DNA from 3 places in the Rahnella aquatilis CIP 78.65 genome. Region 3 is predicted to be linked to each of the others. Evidence: predicted binding sites of a transcription regulator. Region 3 holds the regulator's gene; each other region holds the start of a gene.

Region 1 (5,546 bases), 850 kb from region 3:
TTTACACGCCAGTTATTTATTTTTGCCACAGCACTAAGCCTGATATTTCCAGAATAATTTCCTATGACCGCCTCTGCCTTTGCATCTTGCGTTCACCGTTAACGCTTGTTACTTTCCGCCTCACGTTTTTATTTATATACATTAAGAATAAGTAATAACACCCAGTTATTACACGCATATCAGAGCTGTTTATATCCATTAAAAATATAAAACAAACACAATATTATTGAGGGACAAAGTATGTGGGTTTTAATTGGTATTCCGATCGTCGTGCTGGGTTTTGCCCTGCGGTTTAATCCTTTATTAGTGGTGACGGTTGCCGGTATTTCTACCGGTCTGGCAGGCGGAATGCATACTGTCGATATCATCAGCGCATTTGGCAAAGCATTCACCGATAACCGCTATATGGGACTGATATGGCTGACACTGCCGGTGATCGCCATCCTTGAGCGCAGCGGCCTGAAAGAGCAGGCGCGCCATCTGATTTCCAAAGTGCATGCTGCGACCACCGGCCGCGTGCTGATGCTGTATTTCTTCCTGCGCCAGTTGACTGCCGCGCTGGGGCTTAACTCGCTGGGCGGCCACGCGCAGATGGTACGCCCGCTGATCGCCCCCATGGCTGAAGCCGCGGCCACCACTAAATACGGCGATCTGCCCAATGATGTGCGCCAGAAAATCCGTGCTCATGCCGCTGCGGCCGATAACGTCGCGGTTTTCTTCGGCGAGGACATTTTCATTGCGGTGCAATCCATCCTGCTGATTAAAGGTTTTCTGGAACAGTACGGCATTAACGTTGAACCGTTGCACCTGTCTGTCTGGGCGATCCCGACCGCCATTGCGGCACTGATTATCCACTTTATCCGTCTGTGGTTGCTTGACCGCTCGCTGGCTAAACGTTTTGACGTTCAACACGGGAGCACAGCGAAATGATCACCTTGCAGACTGTTTATATCCTTGCGGGCCTGCTGTTCTGCGCCTATGCGTTCTTCAACGTGCGCGATAAAAGCCATTCACGCCGTTATGTCAACGCGCTGTTCTGGGGCATTTATGGCATCACTTTCCTGTTCGGCGCTGAATTGCCGCACTTCGTCACCGGCTGTATGGCGATTTTACTGGCGATCATCGCCGGTAGCGGGCAACTGGGTAAAGGCAAATCAGAAAGCGAGCAGCCCGAACGGGTCGAAAAACGTGAAGCGGGCGCCAAACGCTTTGGCAACAAATTGTTTATCCCTGCCCTGTTGATCCCGGCTGTGACTCTGACTGGCACCCTGACGCTGAAATACACGCCGCTGGTCGAAGCCAAAAACGTCACGCTGATTTCGCTGGTGCTTGGCACGCTGGTGGCCTTTATTGTGGCGCTGATTATGCTGCGTGATTCGCCGGTCAAAGCCGTGAAAGCGGGCGGACAGACCATGGATACCGTCGGCTGGGCGGCCATTTTGCCGCAAATGCTGGCCGCACTCGGTGCGCTGTTTGCACTGGCGGGAGTCGGTGGCGTGGTGTCGGAGCTGGTCAAAAACATCATTCCGCTCGGATCACCCCTGGCGATTGTGATTGCCTATACCTTCGGCATGGCGCTTTTCACGATGATTATGGGAAACGGTTTTGCCGCCTTCCCGGTCATGACCGCGGGGATCGGGCTGCCACTTATCGTCAACCAGTTGGACGGGAATCCGGCAATTATGGGCGCGATCGGCATGTTGTCCGGTTTCTGCGGCACCTTAATGACCCCGATGGCGGCCAATTTTAATATCGTTCCTGCGGCGCTGCTGGAATTGCAGGACAAAAATGGCGTGATCAAAGCGCAGTGGAAAACCGGTGTATTGCTGTTGCTGGTGAATACCGCGTTTATGTATTTCTTTGTGTTCCGTTTCTGATAAGGAAAGGCGATGACGACGCAACAACGTACCACACTGACGCCGGAAATGGCGTCCCGCTTTGCCTCACTGGCACTGAACCATTTGACGCGTGAATTTCCGAACAAACTCATGCATGCCATGAGCAGCGCGGCGGATGCACAAACGCCACGCCAGTTACATCCGATCTTTTACGGCAGCTATGACTGGCATTCCTGCGTGCACGGATACTGGCTGTTGCTGCGTCTGCTGGATCGTTTTCCGCAATTACCGGAAGCTGAAAAAATCATTGCGGTGATCGGCCAGCATTTCACATCAGAAAATGTCGCCGGTGAAATGGCTTATCTGCAACAGCCGCAACATGCCGGATTTGAACGGCCGTATGGCTGGGCATGGTTTCTGGCGCTGAGCCAGCAATTGCATGAGATGGACATGCCGCAGGCTGCTGAATGGGCGAACACGCTGGCACCTGTGAGCCGGTTTTTCGAAAAGAGTTTTAGCGTGTTTCTGCCAAAGGCGACCTATCCCCTGCGGGTCGGCAGCCATTTCAACACCGCCTTTGCACTGGCGTTAACGCTTGATTATGCCCGCTGCGTTAAGCATCACAAACTGGCGGAACTGATTGAAGAGACGGCGCTGCGATGGCATCTGGAAGATGTGCATTGTCAGGCGTGGGAACCGGGCGGTGATGAATTCCTTTCGCCATCCCTGATGGAGGCTGAACTGATGCGCCGCGTATTACCGGCCGAAGCGTTTGTGACCTGGTTTGGCCGTTTTCTGCCGGATCTGGCTCACAGCCAGCCCGCAACACTGTTTACCCCCGCCACGGTCACTGACCGCAGCGACGGTAAAATTGGCCATCTGGACGGGCTGAATCTCAGCCGCGCCTGGTGCCAGCGTTCTCTGGCCTCTGCGCTGCCAGCGGGCGATCCGCGTGTGGTTTTGCTGCGTCAGACGGCAGAAGCACATCTGCACAGCGCGCTGAACCACCTTGACAGCACCTACATGGGCGAACACTGGCTGGCAACCTTTGCCCTGTTAGCACTTGACGCCTGACAGCCCTCTTCCTCTGTTTAGCCGCAGGACTGTCGTGGAGTCGTTAGCGAATGATCCCGCGCGCCGAACGAAGGAAAAAAGTATTGAAGTGGCACAGTAATGGATATTCCGCGCTGAGCCGCTCAATTTCTGACTTCACACGTTCCACTCCTTCCTGCTGGTGATAAAGCAAATCGTACAGATAGCGGATGATGTTTTGCTGCGTACTGCCAGCCTGGCAAAAATCTGCTGTCTGCTCGTTTATCCCTTTAGGTACCGCACGATTTCCACCTGCCATCACAAACGGTGGAACGTCCTGCACCACGCAAGTATTGGCAAGAAGATGGGCACCTGCGCCAATAATACAAAATTGATGCACTGCGCTCAGGGCATCAATCCGCGCATCATTGCCTAATACAACATGCCCTGCCAGCGCACTGTGTTCGCCGATAAACGTGGCATTTCCCACCTGACAATCATGGCCAAGGTGCACGCCCCGTTCAAAAACATTCAGATCCCCTATCCGCGTCATGCCGCCGCCCTGCGCGGTACCGCGATGTAATGTGGCGTGGCAGCCAATCTGGTTTCCATTGCCGATTTCCAGCCCGGTCTCTTCTCCGGCGTATTTCAAATCCTGACTGACTTCGCCAATGGACGAGGCCATGCCAATCTGGTTATCCGTGCCAATTTTGGTATTGCCGTTGATGACGACATGAGAAGAAATGTGGGTTCCTTCGCCGATTTGCACACCGGCGGAAATAAGACAGAAAGGCCCGATAACCACTCGCGGGCCGATAATGACACCTGGCTCTATGATACTGCTGGCCGCAATTGTGGCCGAAGATGAAATCAACACAAACATCCTTCTGACAGCCAGCAGGCAGTCAGTGGTGAATTAAACCGGTCAGGCATAATCAGGGAAAGATCAAAATGAGCGGAGGGAAACGCACTCAGAGAGGTTTAAACAAGGGAGTGTTTCTTTGAACATTCACATCGCTACGCCGCCTAGCATAAGGCTTCAGGGTCAAAAAGACGGTCTCTTATATTTTATTTATTTTCTGAACCTTTTCGGAAATGCTACATGATGAAAATTTTATGACAGGCAGATTAAGGCTTTCTTAAGCTTGAATGACTATTATATTGATCATTCATTTCTATACGTTATGTTTCCCTCACATCAACGCTGCTACCGTCATTCTGTTGGGAGTTTTCATTGCGCAATATATTCCCGAAGATCAGTTATTTTACGCTGACTTTACTGCTGACCCTGTATTTTACGTTTGTTGTTAACCTGCCGATTTTACTGCACTTTTACCGTATCTTACATGCACTCCCCGCCTACAGCCTGGCCTTTGCCCTGAGCATTCCGGTCGCGCTGTTCGCCGCACTGAACTTTGTGTTCACCCCTTTCAGCTTCCGTCCGTTGCTTAAACCTTTCTTTATTATTGTGCTGCCGGTCAGTGCTCTTGCCAGTTTTGCGATGATGACCTTCCAGGTCGTCTTTGACCGCGGCATGATTGAAAATATTCTTGAGACGCAGTCGGCTGAAGCGTCGTCTTACCTGAATCTGAAAGTGGTGCTGTGGTTTGTCTTCACCGGCGTTTTGCCCGCTATTTTGCTTTTCCTGACGCCGGTCAGCTATGAAAAAACGCCACTGCGCCGTCTGGGTGTCCGTCTGGTGTCGATGATCATTTCATTGCTGGTCGTGGCCTCCGTCGCCGGGGTTTTCTACAAAGATTATGCCTCCGTGGGCCGTAACAACCGCACCCTGAATCTGGAAATCGTGCCGACGAACTATCTTTACAGCGCGTTCCAGTACGTGAATCACCGTTACTTCACGCCGAAAATACCGTTCCAGACTATTGGCAACGATGCAAAACTGGTGCAGCAACCGGGGCAAAAACCGAATCTGGTGTTCCTGGTGATTGGAGAAACGGCGCGGGCGCAAAACCAGTCGTTTGAGGGTTACGCCAGACCGACTAATCAGTACACACAGGCTATTCCGGACGTGGTGTTCTTTAATAAAATGACATCATGCGGCACGGCGACGGCCATTTCTGTGCCGTGCATGTTCTCGGATATGAAGCGCACCCGCTACGATGCCAACCGCGCCCGTAACAGTGAAGGCCTGCTGGATATCCTGCATAAAGCCGGGGTTTCGGTGTTCTGGAAAGACAATGATGAAGGCTGTAAAGGCGTATGCGACCGGGTGCCAAACATCACCATAGATACCCAAAAGGACGGGAAATATTGTGATGGTGATACCTGCTACGACATGGCACTGATGCAAAATATCGATGATGACATCAAGACGGACGGCAAAAATACGCTGATCGGCTTACATTTGATCGGCAGCCACGGCCCGACGTATTACAAACGCTATCCGCCGGAATTCCGCAAGTTTATGCCAGACTGCCCGCGCAGCGACATTGAGAACTGTTCGCAGGAACAACTGGTGAATACCTATGACAATACGCTGCTTTACACAGATTACACGGTGTCGCAGGTGATTGAAAAAGCGGAGCAGTATCAGGATAAGTACAACGTGGCAGTGATTTATCTTTCTGACCATGGTGAATCTTTAGGTGAAAATGGCCTGTATCTTCACGGCACGCCTTACAGCGTGGCACCGGCGCAACAGACCCACGTGCCGAT
Region 2 (5,546 bases), 1.2 Mb from region 3:
CGCCAGCGACATCCCGTCAACACCTTTAACGATAGTGGTGAACAGGATCCACACCAGCCAGAACAGGCCAAACGCCATGGTCAGCATGGAGACCATCAGTGCCAGACGGTTTTTCTGACGGCGCCACGCCTGACGTTTTCGACGCGATTCCAGTAATGCTGGGTTACTTTGCATTTCGAGTGTCGTCATCTTAACGGCCCTCTTTCTTAGCCAGACGCAGGATCATCACTTTCGACAGCGCCAGAACAATAAAGGTGATGACGAACAGGATCAGCCCCAGTTCCATCAACGCAGAAGTGTGGAGACCGGCTTCCGCTTCGGCAAATTCGTTCGCCAGTGCGGAGGTAATACTGTTGCCCGGCGCGTACAGCGATGCGCTGTCGAGCTGGTAGGTGTTACCGATAATGAAGGTCACCGCCATGGTTTCGCCAAGTGCGCGTCCCAGACCTAGCATCACGCCGCCAATCACCCCGTTTTTGGTGAACGGCAGCACGATGCGCCAGATCACTTCCCACGTAGTACAGCCAATGCCGTAAGCAGATTCTTTCATCATCACCGGCGTTTGCTCGAATACATCACGCATGACGGAAGCGATGTACGGGATGATCATAATGGCGAGAATGACGCCTGCTGCCAGAATACCGATACCGAACCCCGGCCCGGCGAACAGCGCGCCAACAATCGGGATGCCGGAAAGCACGTCGCCCAATGGCGTCTGGAAATACTGCGCGAACAGCGGGGCGAAAACGAACAGACCCCACATGCCATAAACAATACTGGGGATCGCCGCCAGCAGTTCAATAGCAATCCCCAGCGGGCGTTTCATCCAGTTCGGTGCCAGCTCGGTGAGGAATAGTGCGATACCAAAGCTGACGGGAACAGCAATCAGCAAGGCAATAATGGAAGTGACCACCGTCCCGTAAATCGGTACCAGTGCACCAAATTGCTGATTCGGGGCATCCCAGGTTTTCGTCCACAGGAAGGACAATCCGAACTTTTCAATGCTCGGCAGGGAAGCAATAAACAGCGAGACGATAATGCCGCCCAGCATAAATAGCACTATCAGCGCTGCCAGTTTAACCAGCGCGCCGAAGAGGATGTCACCGTTTTTGCCAGGTGCCTTGATAGCCGGCTTGTATTCAGCCATACCACTCTCTTTTAATTCAGATTTAATTCCCTCCCCGGCCGGAGAGGGAATGAAGCAGAGTTACTATACCCAAAATAACTGGAGTTGCACCAAGGCAGCAAGCAAGTGAATCCCGAATCACTGACTTAAGTCAGTGATTCGGGTGAACGAGCGCAGCTAACGCCGGTGCAGCTTCAGGTATGACGGGTATTCCTAGTACAGTGCTTTGCCGCTGCTGTCTTTGATATTGGTTTTCCAGGCTGCACGGATCTGTTCTACAACAGAAGCTGGCAGCGCGGCGTAATCCAAATCAGTCGTCAGTTTGTTGCCGTTTTTGTAAGCCCAGTCGAAGAACTTCAGCACTTCAGTGCCCTTCGCTGCATCTTGCTGGTCTTTATAAATCAGGATGAAGGTGGTGGAGCTGATTGGCCACGCATTATCACCTTTCTGATTGGTCAGATCCTGAGCAAAAGTTTTGCTCCAGTCAGCGCCTTTAGCGGCTGCACTGAAAGATTCTTCCGTCGGGCTGATGGCTTTGCCGTCTGCATCTACCAGCTTGGTGTAAGCCAGATTGTTTTGCTTAGCATAAGCATATTCTACGTAACCGATTGAACCTGGCAGACGCTGTACGAATGCGGCCACGCCGTCATTGCCTTTGCCGCCGAGACCCGTTGGCCAGTTCACAGTAGAACCCGCACCGATTTTGTCTTTCCACTCGCTGTTCACTTTCGCCAGATAGCTGGTGAATACGAAGGAAGTACCGGAACCGTCAGCACGGCGAACCACCGCGATGTTGGTGTCTGGCAGTTTCACGCCCGGGTTCAGCTTAGTGATCGCCGCGTCGTTCCACTTTTTGATTTTACCGAGATAAATGTCACCCAGCGTTGCGCCATCCAGAGTCAGCTGACCTGATTTGATGCCCGGGATATTCACCGCCAGAACCACGCCGCCGATCACGGTAGGAAACTGGAACAGACCGTTTTTATTCAGATCTTCTTCTTTCATCGGTGCATCAGATGCGCCGAAGTCAACAGTTTTGGCGATGATCTGTTTTACGCCGCCGGAAGAACCGATGCCCTGATAGTTAACCTGAGTACCGGTTGCTTTCTGGTAGGCATCAGCCCACTTAGCGTAGACAGGTGCTGGGAAGGTACCGCCAGCGCCAGTCAGGCTAGTGGCAGCGAAAGCAGACATTGCTGTGAGGGAGAAAGTCGCTGCTACAAGACCGGCGACGGTGTTACGCATCAATTTCATGTTCCACTCCTGGTGGTTTTAAACTTCCCGACTGATGTCGACGTTAATTAAAGTGTTTGGCACAGGAGGAAAATAGGACAGTTTAGTGACAGTAAAATGTACGTAATATGACAGTTTTATGACACCGGTCACAATTCAAGCTATACGGGCAAAATGCGGGGGTTTTAAGCAAAAAATGCCGGTTATTACACCGGCGGGTAATGAAAAGCGGGGAAATTAACGCCCCTTCTTCTTACGGCCAGGCTGGGCAAAACGCTTACGGGATGCGGAATTAGCGTCAGGTTTTTCGCTGTTTTTCGTTTTAGTGACAGCCGGTTTTTTAGCCTGAACAGGTTTTGATTGCACTTTTTTCGCCGGCTTGTCTTCAGACGACGAGTTTTCAATCAGCTTAAATAATTCGATCAGTTCATCATCGGTCAGATCACGCCATTCACCCAGCGGTAATCCTTTCAGATTGATGTTCATAATACGCACACGTTCAAGCTTAGTGACTTCGAAACCAAAATGCTTAGTCATGCGGCGGATCTGGCGGTTAAGCCCCTGCACCAGCGTAATGCGAAACACCATCGGTGCTTCTTTCTTCACTTTGCATTTTTTGGTCACGGTGCCGAGCATCGGTACACCCGCGCCCATACCGGCAATAAACTCGTCAGTAATCGGTTTATTGACAGTCACAATATATTCTTTTTCGTGGTCGTTACCGGCACGCAGGATTTTGTTGACCAGATCGCCATGATTGGTCAGTAAAATCAGACCCTGCGAATCTTTATCCAGACGGCCAATCGGGAAGACGCGTTTACTGTGATTAACGAAATCACGGATGTTGTCGCGCTCACCTTCCTCCATCGTCGTGATAATGCCTACAGGCTTGTTCAGCGCAATGAGCACCAGATCTTCTTCATCACGCGGCTCGATAAGCTGACCATTCACTTTCACCACATCGCCGGCAAACACCTGAGCCCCCACCGCAGCACGCCTGCCGTTGATAAAAACATTTCCCTGTTCGATGTAACGATCGGCATCACGGCGCGAGCAGATACCGCTCTCGCTAATGTATTTGTTGAGACGAATGGAGGAGTTGGTCAGCATTCAGCGGGGTACCTTCAGAAAAACGCGAACTATACCTTATCCGGGGCGGGTTACGAAGCCTGAGAGAAGAGAATCGTGACCGGCTACTGGCAAAGAGGGGATCAGGCAACAACATTCTGGAAATAGAAAAGCGCCCCGGGAGGCGCTTCTATATCGCATAGCTAAAACCGGACAGTCTTATTCGACAGTCACAGATTTCGCCAGATTACGTGGCTGGTCGACGTCGGTGCCTTTAATCAGGGCAACGTAGTAGGACAGCAACTGGAGCGGAACGGTGTAGAAAATCGGAGCGACAATTTCTTCAACGTGTGGCAGTTGAATAATCTTCATGCCTTCGCTGTCGATAAAACCCGCGTCCTGATCGGCAAAGACATACAGCAGGCCGCCACGGGCGCGCACCTCTTCGATATTCGATTTCAGTTTTTCCAGCAGTTCGTTGTTTGGCGCTACCACGATCACCGGCATATCCGCATCAATCAATGCCAGCGGGCCATGTTTCAGCTCGCCCGCCGCATAGGCTTCCGCGTGAATATAAGAAATCTCTTTCAGCTTCAGCGCACCTTCCATTGCGATCGGGTATTGATCGCCACGGCCAAGGAACAGGGCGTGATGTTTATCAGAGAAACCTTCCGCCAGCGTTTCGATGGTTTTATCCAGCGACAGCATTTGCTCGATACGCGCAGGCAACGCCTGAAGCGCGTGAACAATGTCGTGCTCAACTTGCGGACGCATCCCTTTCAGGCGGCCCATACGCGCCACCAGCATCAGCAGAACGGTCAGTTGTGTGGTGAACGCTTTGGTTGAGGCTACACCGATTTCGGTGCCCGCTTTGGTCATCAGCGCCATATCGGATTCACGCACCAGGGAAGAACCGGCTACGTTACACACCGCCAGCGAACCGAGATAACCCAGCTCTTTTGACAAACGCAACGCTGCCAGCGTATCTGCCGTTTCACCAGACTGAGAAAGCGTGATGATCAGGCTGCCCGGACGAACAGCGGATTTGCGATAGCGGAATTCTGAGGCGATCTCGACATCGCACGGCATGCCCGCCAGCGACTCAAACCAGTAACGCGCCACCATGCCGGAATTGTATGACGTGCCGCAGGCGATAATCTGCACGTGCTGAACACGCGATAAGATTTCGTCCGCTTTTTCGCCCAGTTCGCTCAGATTCACTTCACCATGACTGAAACGTCCTTCCAGGGTGTTTTTGATTGCCAGCGGCTGTTCGTAGATTTCTTTTTGCATGTAGTGACGGTAAACACCTTTATCACCGGCGTCATACTGCACTTTAGATTCGATTTCTTCACGCTCGACGGCATGACCGTTTTTGTCATAAACGCTGACCGAACGGCGTTTGATTTCAGCCACATCGCCTTCTTCAAGGAACAAAAAGCGACGGGTTACAGGCAACAGCGCCAGCTGATCGGAAGCAATGAAGTTTTCCCCAACGCCGCGGCCAATCACCAGCGGGCTGCCGGAACGGGCGGCGACCAGGACGGATGGATCACGTCTGTCCATCACCACAGCACCATAAGCGCCACGCAGTTGCGGGATGACACGCTGTACCACTTCCAGCAGCGTACCGCCCTGAAGTTGTTCCCAATGCACCAGATGCGCGATCACTTCGGTATCTGTTTCAGAATCAAAACGGTAGCCGCGTTCAATCAGCAATTCACGCAGAGGTTCGTGGTTTTCGATAATGCCGTTATGCACCACGGCAATGTAATCAGACACATGCGGGTGAGCATTCACTTCAGAAGGTTCGCCATGGGTCGCCCATCGCGTATGAGCAATACCGGTGCCGCCATGCAAAGGATGTTCATCCAGTGCATCAGCCAGCATCTGGACTTTACCCAGACGACGCAAGCGCCCCATTTTTCCCTCAGCATCAATGACAGCCAGACCGGCTGAGTCATAACCGCGGTATTCGAGACGGCGTAAACCTTCCAACAAAATTTCAGCAATATCGCGTTGCGCTACTGCGCCTACAATTCCACACATCAGTTTTATTCCTATTGAAGGTCTTTTCGGGACCTTTTTTGATGCCTGACCTGATTTATCCGTAAGCCCC
Region 3 (5,546 bases):
TCGGCGAATCCGCTGGCGCTCAGCGCCTGCTGCCACGCCTGTTCCGCCTGCGTCAGTTGTGCGGCGGTCTGTAACTGTCGCTGCTGCGTACTGGCCAACTGACCGGCCAACTGGTCGCGCTGTTCCTGCGCTTTATGCAGCGCGGCTTGTGCATCACTGAGCGCTTTTTCTGCCGCCTGCTGTTGCTGATGTAAGTGCTCGCGAACCTGAGCCACCTGGCGCTCACCGAACAGCTCGAGACGCAGGGCATTCAGCGCAGAAAGGTTTTTTTCACCCTCCGTCAGTTGTTTTTGCAACCGCACAAGATCTTGCTGAGATTTCGCCTGCATCTCTTCCAGCCCGGTAATGCGTTCGGTCAGCAAGGCACTTTGCTGCCGGACTTTCTGCTGCTGGTTCAGGGCGTCAGTCAGCGCATCTTTGGCCTGTTGCAGCTCCCGCGTCAGTTGTTCATGCTGGCTGATCAGTGCCTGAGTCTGCTGCTCTTCTTCGTCGCGGGCAGTCAGCCATTGTGTGATGTCGGCGGTGTCATGCAGCGTAAATGTCAGATTCAGCGGCGTACTGAGCTGTTGCCAGTTGGCGGTATGCGCATTCAGTTGCTGCTGATCCTGCTCCATCTGGGTTTGCAGACGCGTTTGCTGTTCTTTCAGGTTTTTGATCTTCGCCGCCAGTTCGATACCGCTGGCTTTTGCCGCATCGAATTCCAGTTGCATTTTCTCGACGCGCTGCGCCGTTTCAGAAGGTTTGATCTCCTGATAGTGTTCAACCGCCGGATGTGATGTCGAGCCGCACAGCGGGCAGGCCTGGCCGCTTTGCAAATTCGCGCGTTCGGCTTCGAGACTGACGATCAGCATTTCCTGTTTATGCAGCGCTTTGACGTCATTCAGATGTTCCAGCTGTTTCTGGCATTGCTGGCGGATCGCACCCAGGCGCTGTTCTTCCTCTGTCAGTTGCGTCTGATATTGCGCAAAATCTTTATGTTGTTGCTGCACGCGCTGGTTCAGTTGCGGGAAAATTTGCGCGAGTGAAAACAACTGCTGACGCACCGGCCTGAGCAGCATCAGTTCCTTTTGCCGTTTCTGCAAGGCCGCCAGCGGGTGCTGCTTTTCCAGTCCGGTCTGGCGCTGCTGTGCGGCGTTAAGGGCTTCGGTTAGTGCGGTCTGGCGGGTCTGATGCTGACGACTTTCTTCATCCAGCTTCTGGCGTTCCGCCGTGATTTGCAGCAACGTCGCGCTTTGTTCAGCGGCCTGTTTCTGCGACTCACCCACCGCCTGCTGTGTTTCCGCCAGCGATTTGCGCCATTGAGTGATTTCGCCGTCCAGCGGCAGGATTTTTTCTTCGATCAGCGTCTGCATCCGGCGCTGTTCTTCGGCCTGTGTCTGCCGTGCCGTTTGAGCCTGTTCTTGCGCCTGTTTCAGCGGCGTCAGCTGCACAAGCTGCTGTTCCTGCTGCTGCGTCAGTTGTGTCAGCCATTGCTGAAGGCGTTGTGATTCGTCCTGACAACGCTGGCGATCAACGAGTAACGGACGCAGTTTTTCTGCCGGTTCACTGCGCGCCAGTTGCTGTAACTGCGGCGCGGCGGCCAGATTTTCCTGCTCTGCGGCGGCCAGTTGCTGCTGAAATTGCTGCTGTTTTTGCTGCATCTGCTGCCATTGTTGCAGCCAGTTCAGATCCTGCTGGCGTTGCTGCGCCTGCTGGCTGAGACTGATTTCCTGCGCGTTCAGTTCAGCACGTTGCGCTTCCAGCGTCTGGCGCTGCTCTTCGCTGAGCAGTTCGATTCCGGCCATGCGCTGATGCAGGCCGTCCAGCGCAATACGCGCTTCTTTATGTTGTTCAAACACGCGTTCAGACAGCAACCCGTAAATTTCGGTGCCGGTCAGTTCTTCCAGCAGTTCGGCGCGGTCATTGGCATCGGCATTCAGAAACGCGGCGAACTGCCCCTGAGACAGCATCATCGATTTGGTGAAACGGCCAAAATCCAGCCCGGTCAGGGTGGCGATGGCGTCGAGTTTGTCGCGTACTTTATCGGCCAGGATTTTGCCGTCGGCCAGTAACGCCAGCTCGACTTTCGGTGCCTGCAGATTCCCGTCAGGGGAATTTTTGGCACGCCGCTGGCTCCAGAATGCGCGGTAACCCACACCTTTCACTTCAAACTCCACTTCCGCCAGTGATTCGGCAGTGTGGCGGGTCATCAGTTCGTTCTGACTTGGCGTGATATTCAGCCGTGGCGTCTGATGATAAAGCGCCAGACAAATAGCATCGAGCAGGGTGGTTTTCCCGGCGCCGGTCGGGCCGGTGATGGCGAATAATCCGTTGCTGGCAAACGGCTCGGCGGTGAAATCAATTTTCCATTCGCCTTCCAGCGAGTTCAGGTTTTTTAAACGAAGGCTGAGAATTTTCATCGTGGGCTGTCCTCCGCGCTCTGACCGCTGGTGACCTGTTCAACAACCTGCGCGAACAATGTGCGCATCCGCGCCTGACGGGGTTCATCAGGGGCCGGCTCCAGCGCCAGCCGCCGTTCAAAGACGTCGCTGACACTCAGTTCGCTGAGGGTTTCTTTTTCCTGCTGCCCAATACTGCTGATGCGTTGTTCTTTGCTGCGGCGTAACAATACGACTTCCACCGGCAGATCGGCCGTTAGCGCCTGAATGCGCCGTTGAATATCACTGAGGTAATCCTGCGTGGCGACTTCGATATCCAGCCAGACGGTTTTTTGCGCATCGCCGCCTTCGAACTGCGCCAGTTGCTTTTCAATCTCCGCCAGCGAGCCTTTGATTATCTGCATTGGCTGGAAAACGGGGATTTCCAGTGTCTCGATGGTGTTGAGCGTTGCGCCGTCGAAATCGAGCAGATATACGCTTTTGGCCTTGCTCAGCTCGTCAAAACTCAGGGCAATCGGCGAGCCGCTGTAACGGATATGATGCGTTTTGGCGACGCACTGCGCGCGGTGAATATGCCCCAATGCCACATAATCGACCGGCGGAAAGGCCTGCGCCGGAAACGCATCAAGCGTGCCTATATAGATGTCGCGCACGGAATCAGAGGTACTGACGCCGACAGTCGTCAGATGGCCGGTCGCAATAATGGGCAGCGGCACGCCCAGTTCGTCACGTCTGGCCTGCGCGGCCTGCCACAGTGCGTCATAATGCGCGGCGATGGCTTCCTGCAACGCCAGTTGTTTGTCGCTGCCGGACTGACCGGCCTGGCTGGCGAGCAGATCACGCGGACGTAAAAACGGGATGGCGCACAGTACCGCGCCCGGTTTTCCGTCACGCTGACGGAGCACTAAAACCTGTTCAGAAAGGTTTTCACCGACGGTAGCAATCACCCGCGTGTTCAGGCAGGAAAGTAGCTCGCGCGATTCATTGAGTGTGGCGACGGAATCGTGGTTGCCCGCCAGCACCACCAGCTGGCAGCCGGTGTGTTGTAATTCCACCACGAAGCGGTTATACAATTCGCGGGCATAACTGGGCGGCGATCCGGTATCGAAAATATCGCCCGCGACAATCACGGCATCGACCTGATGTTGCTGCACCTGACCGGTCAGCCAGCGCAAAAATGCCTGATGTTCGGCTGCACGGCTTTTAGTGAAAAAGTACTGGCCGAGATGCCAGTCTGACGTGTGGATCAGGCGCATGAGACTCCCGTATGAACCCTGGATGACGACGATGGGGCAAAGTATAAACGCCAGCGGGGGAAGCTGTCCCCGATAAATCAGACCAATTTCAGCAAGATGGCCGCTAAATAGAAGAAATGTATCTGTCATAGTTGACTGTAATGAACCATTCTTTTCATTCATAAATCTGTCACAAAACTGACGCATAATGGCGCCCGCAATCAAATAAAAGATCGCTAACCTATTGGCAGGACCTACGATGGCTAGACGTATATTGGTGGTTGAAGACGAAGCTCCAATCCGTGAAATGGTGTGTTTTGTACTGGAACAAAATGGCTATCAGGCCGTAGAAGCTGAGGATTTTGATTCAGCGATCGGGCAACTTGTTGAACCTTACCCTGAGCTGATCCTGCTCGACTGGATGTTACCTGGCGGTTCCGGTATCCAGTTTATTAAGCATCTTAAACGTGAAGCACTGACCCGCGAAATTCCGGTGATGATGTTGACCGCACGCGGTGAAGAAGAAGATCGGGTGCGCGGCCTTGAAGTCGGTGCCGATGATTACATCACCAAACCGTTTTCTCCGAAAGAACTGGTTGCCCGCATTAAAGCCGTGATGCGTCGCATCTCGCCAATGGCGGTGGAAGAAGTGATCGACATGCAGGGTTTAAGCCTGGATCCGTCGTCTCACCGTGTGATGGCCAATGAGCAGGCGCTCGATATGGGGCCGACCGAATTCAAGTTATTACACTTCTTTATGACCCATTCCGAACGGGTATACAGCAGGGAACAGTTGCTCAATAACGTTTGGGGCACTAACGTTTATGTGGAAGATCGCACGGTAGACGTGCATATTCGTCGTTTGCGTAAGGCGCTGGAAACCAGCGGACATGACAGAATGATCCAGACTGTTCGCGGTACCGGATACCGTTTTTCAACGCGTTATTGAGTCCTCACAGCGGAGAATCTGTGTGCTAGAACGTTTGTCATGGAAACGATTGGCCGGTGAATTATTTCTTTTTTGCCTGCCAGCGTTAATTCTCGGTATCTTCGTCGGCCATTTCGGCTGGCTCCTTTTTGTGTCGCTGGCTGCGGCACTGGGCTGGAATTATTACAATCAGCTCAAACTCTCACACTGGTTGTGGCTTGACCGCAGCATTACGCCGCCGAATGGTCGCTGGAGCTGGGAGCCGCTGTTTTACGGGCTGAACCAGATGCAGATGCGCAACCGGCGCCGGCGTCGCGAATTAGGTCAGCTCATCAAACGCTTTCGCAGCGGGGCCGAATCACTGCCGGATGCTGTGGTGCTGACCACGGAAGACGGCAATATTTTCTGGTGCAACGGGCTGGCGCAGGATTTGCTCGGTTTCCGCTGGCCGGAGGATAACGGACAACATATCTTCAACCTGCTGCGTTATCCGGAATTCCGGCTGTGGATCCAGACCCGCGATTTCAGCCGGGCGCTGAATCTGCAACTCAATAATGAGCATTACGTCGAGTTTCGCGTCATGCCCTATTCCGAAGGGCAATTGCTGATGGTCGCGCGCGACGTGACCCAGATGCGTCAGCTCGAAGGCGCGCGGCGTAACTTCTTCGCTAACGTCAGTCATGAACTGAGAACGCCGCTGACTGTCTTGCAGGGGTATCTGGAAATGATGGAAGACGCCAAGCTGGAAGAGCCTTTTCGCAGCAAAGCGCTCGATACCATGCAGGAACAGACGCGGCGGATGGACGGGCTGGTGAAACAGTTGCTGACACTGTCGAAAATCGAAGCTTCAGCGAATATTGATTTGCATGAAAAAGTCGATATTCCGGTGATGCTCGGTATGCTCGAACGTGAAGTGCAAACGTTAAGCAACGGCAGGCATGAAGTGGTGTTTCGCATTAATGACAAGCTGAAGGTCTTTGGTAATGAAGATCAGTTGCGCAGCGC

The links. The regulator PhoB, encoded in region 3, activates phosphate uptake and scavenging genes when phosphate is short. The targets are predictions, from matches to a motif close to CTGTCATAAAACTGNCNNAT.
Region 1: RAHAQ2_RS12810 (phosphoethanolamine transferase) is a predicted target of PhoB. The motif match lies at 3,974-3,993, and genes of this name have one in related genera.
Region 2: pstS (phosphate ABC transporter substrate-binding protein PstS) is a predicted target of PhoB. The motif match lies at 2,486-2,505, and genes of this name have one in related genera.

The regions. Positions count from the first base shown of each region.
Region 1 is NC_016818.1:2,832,747-2,838,292, forward strand. It holds gene RAHAQ2_RS12790 (DUF969 domain-containing protein) at 241-930, shown strand; gene RAHAQ2_RS12795 (DUF979 domain-containing protein) at 927-1,877, shown strand; gene RAHAQ2_RS12800 (DUF2891 domain-containing protein) at 1,890-2,912, shown strand; gene lpxA (acyl-ACP--UDP-N-acetylglucosamine O-acyltransferase) at 2,956-3,753, opposite strand; gene RAHAQ2_RS12810 (phosphoethanolamine transferase) at 4,105-5,546, shown strand, end outside.
Region 2 is NC_016818.1:4,840,381-4,845,926, reverse strand. It holds gene pstA (phosphate ABC transporter permease PstA) at 1-189, opposite strand, end outside; gene pstC (phosphate ABC transporter permease PstC) at 191-1,147, opposite strand; gene pstS (phosphate ABC transporter substrate-binding protein PstS) at 1,340-2,380, opposite strand; gene rluF (23S rRNA pseudouridine(2604) synthase RluF) at 2,597-3,469, opposite strand; gene glmS (glutamine--fructose-6-phosphate transaminase (isomerizing)) at 3,647-5,476, opposite strand.
Region 3 is NC_016818.1:3,684,781-3,690,326, reverse strand. It holds gene sbcC (exonuclease subunit SbcC) at 1-2,399, opposite strand, end outside; gene sbcD (exonuclease subunit SbcD) at 2,396-3,634, opposite strand; gene phoB (phosphate response regulator transcription factor PhoB) at 3,873-4,562, shown strand; gene phoR (phosphate regulon sensor histidine kinase PhoR) at 4,585-5,546, shown strand, end outside.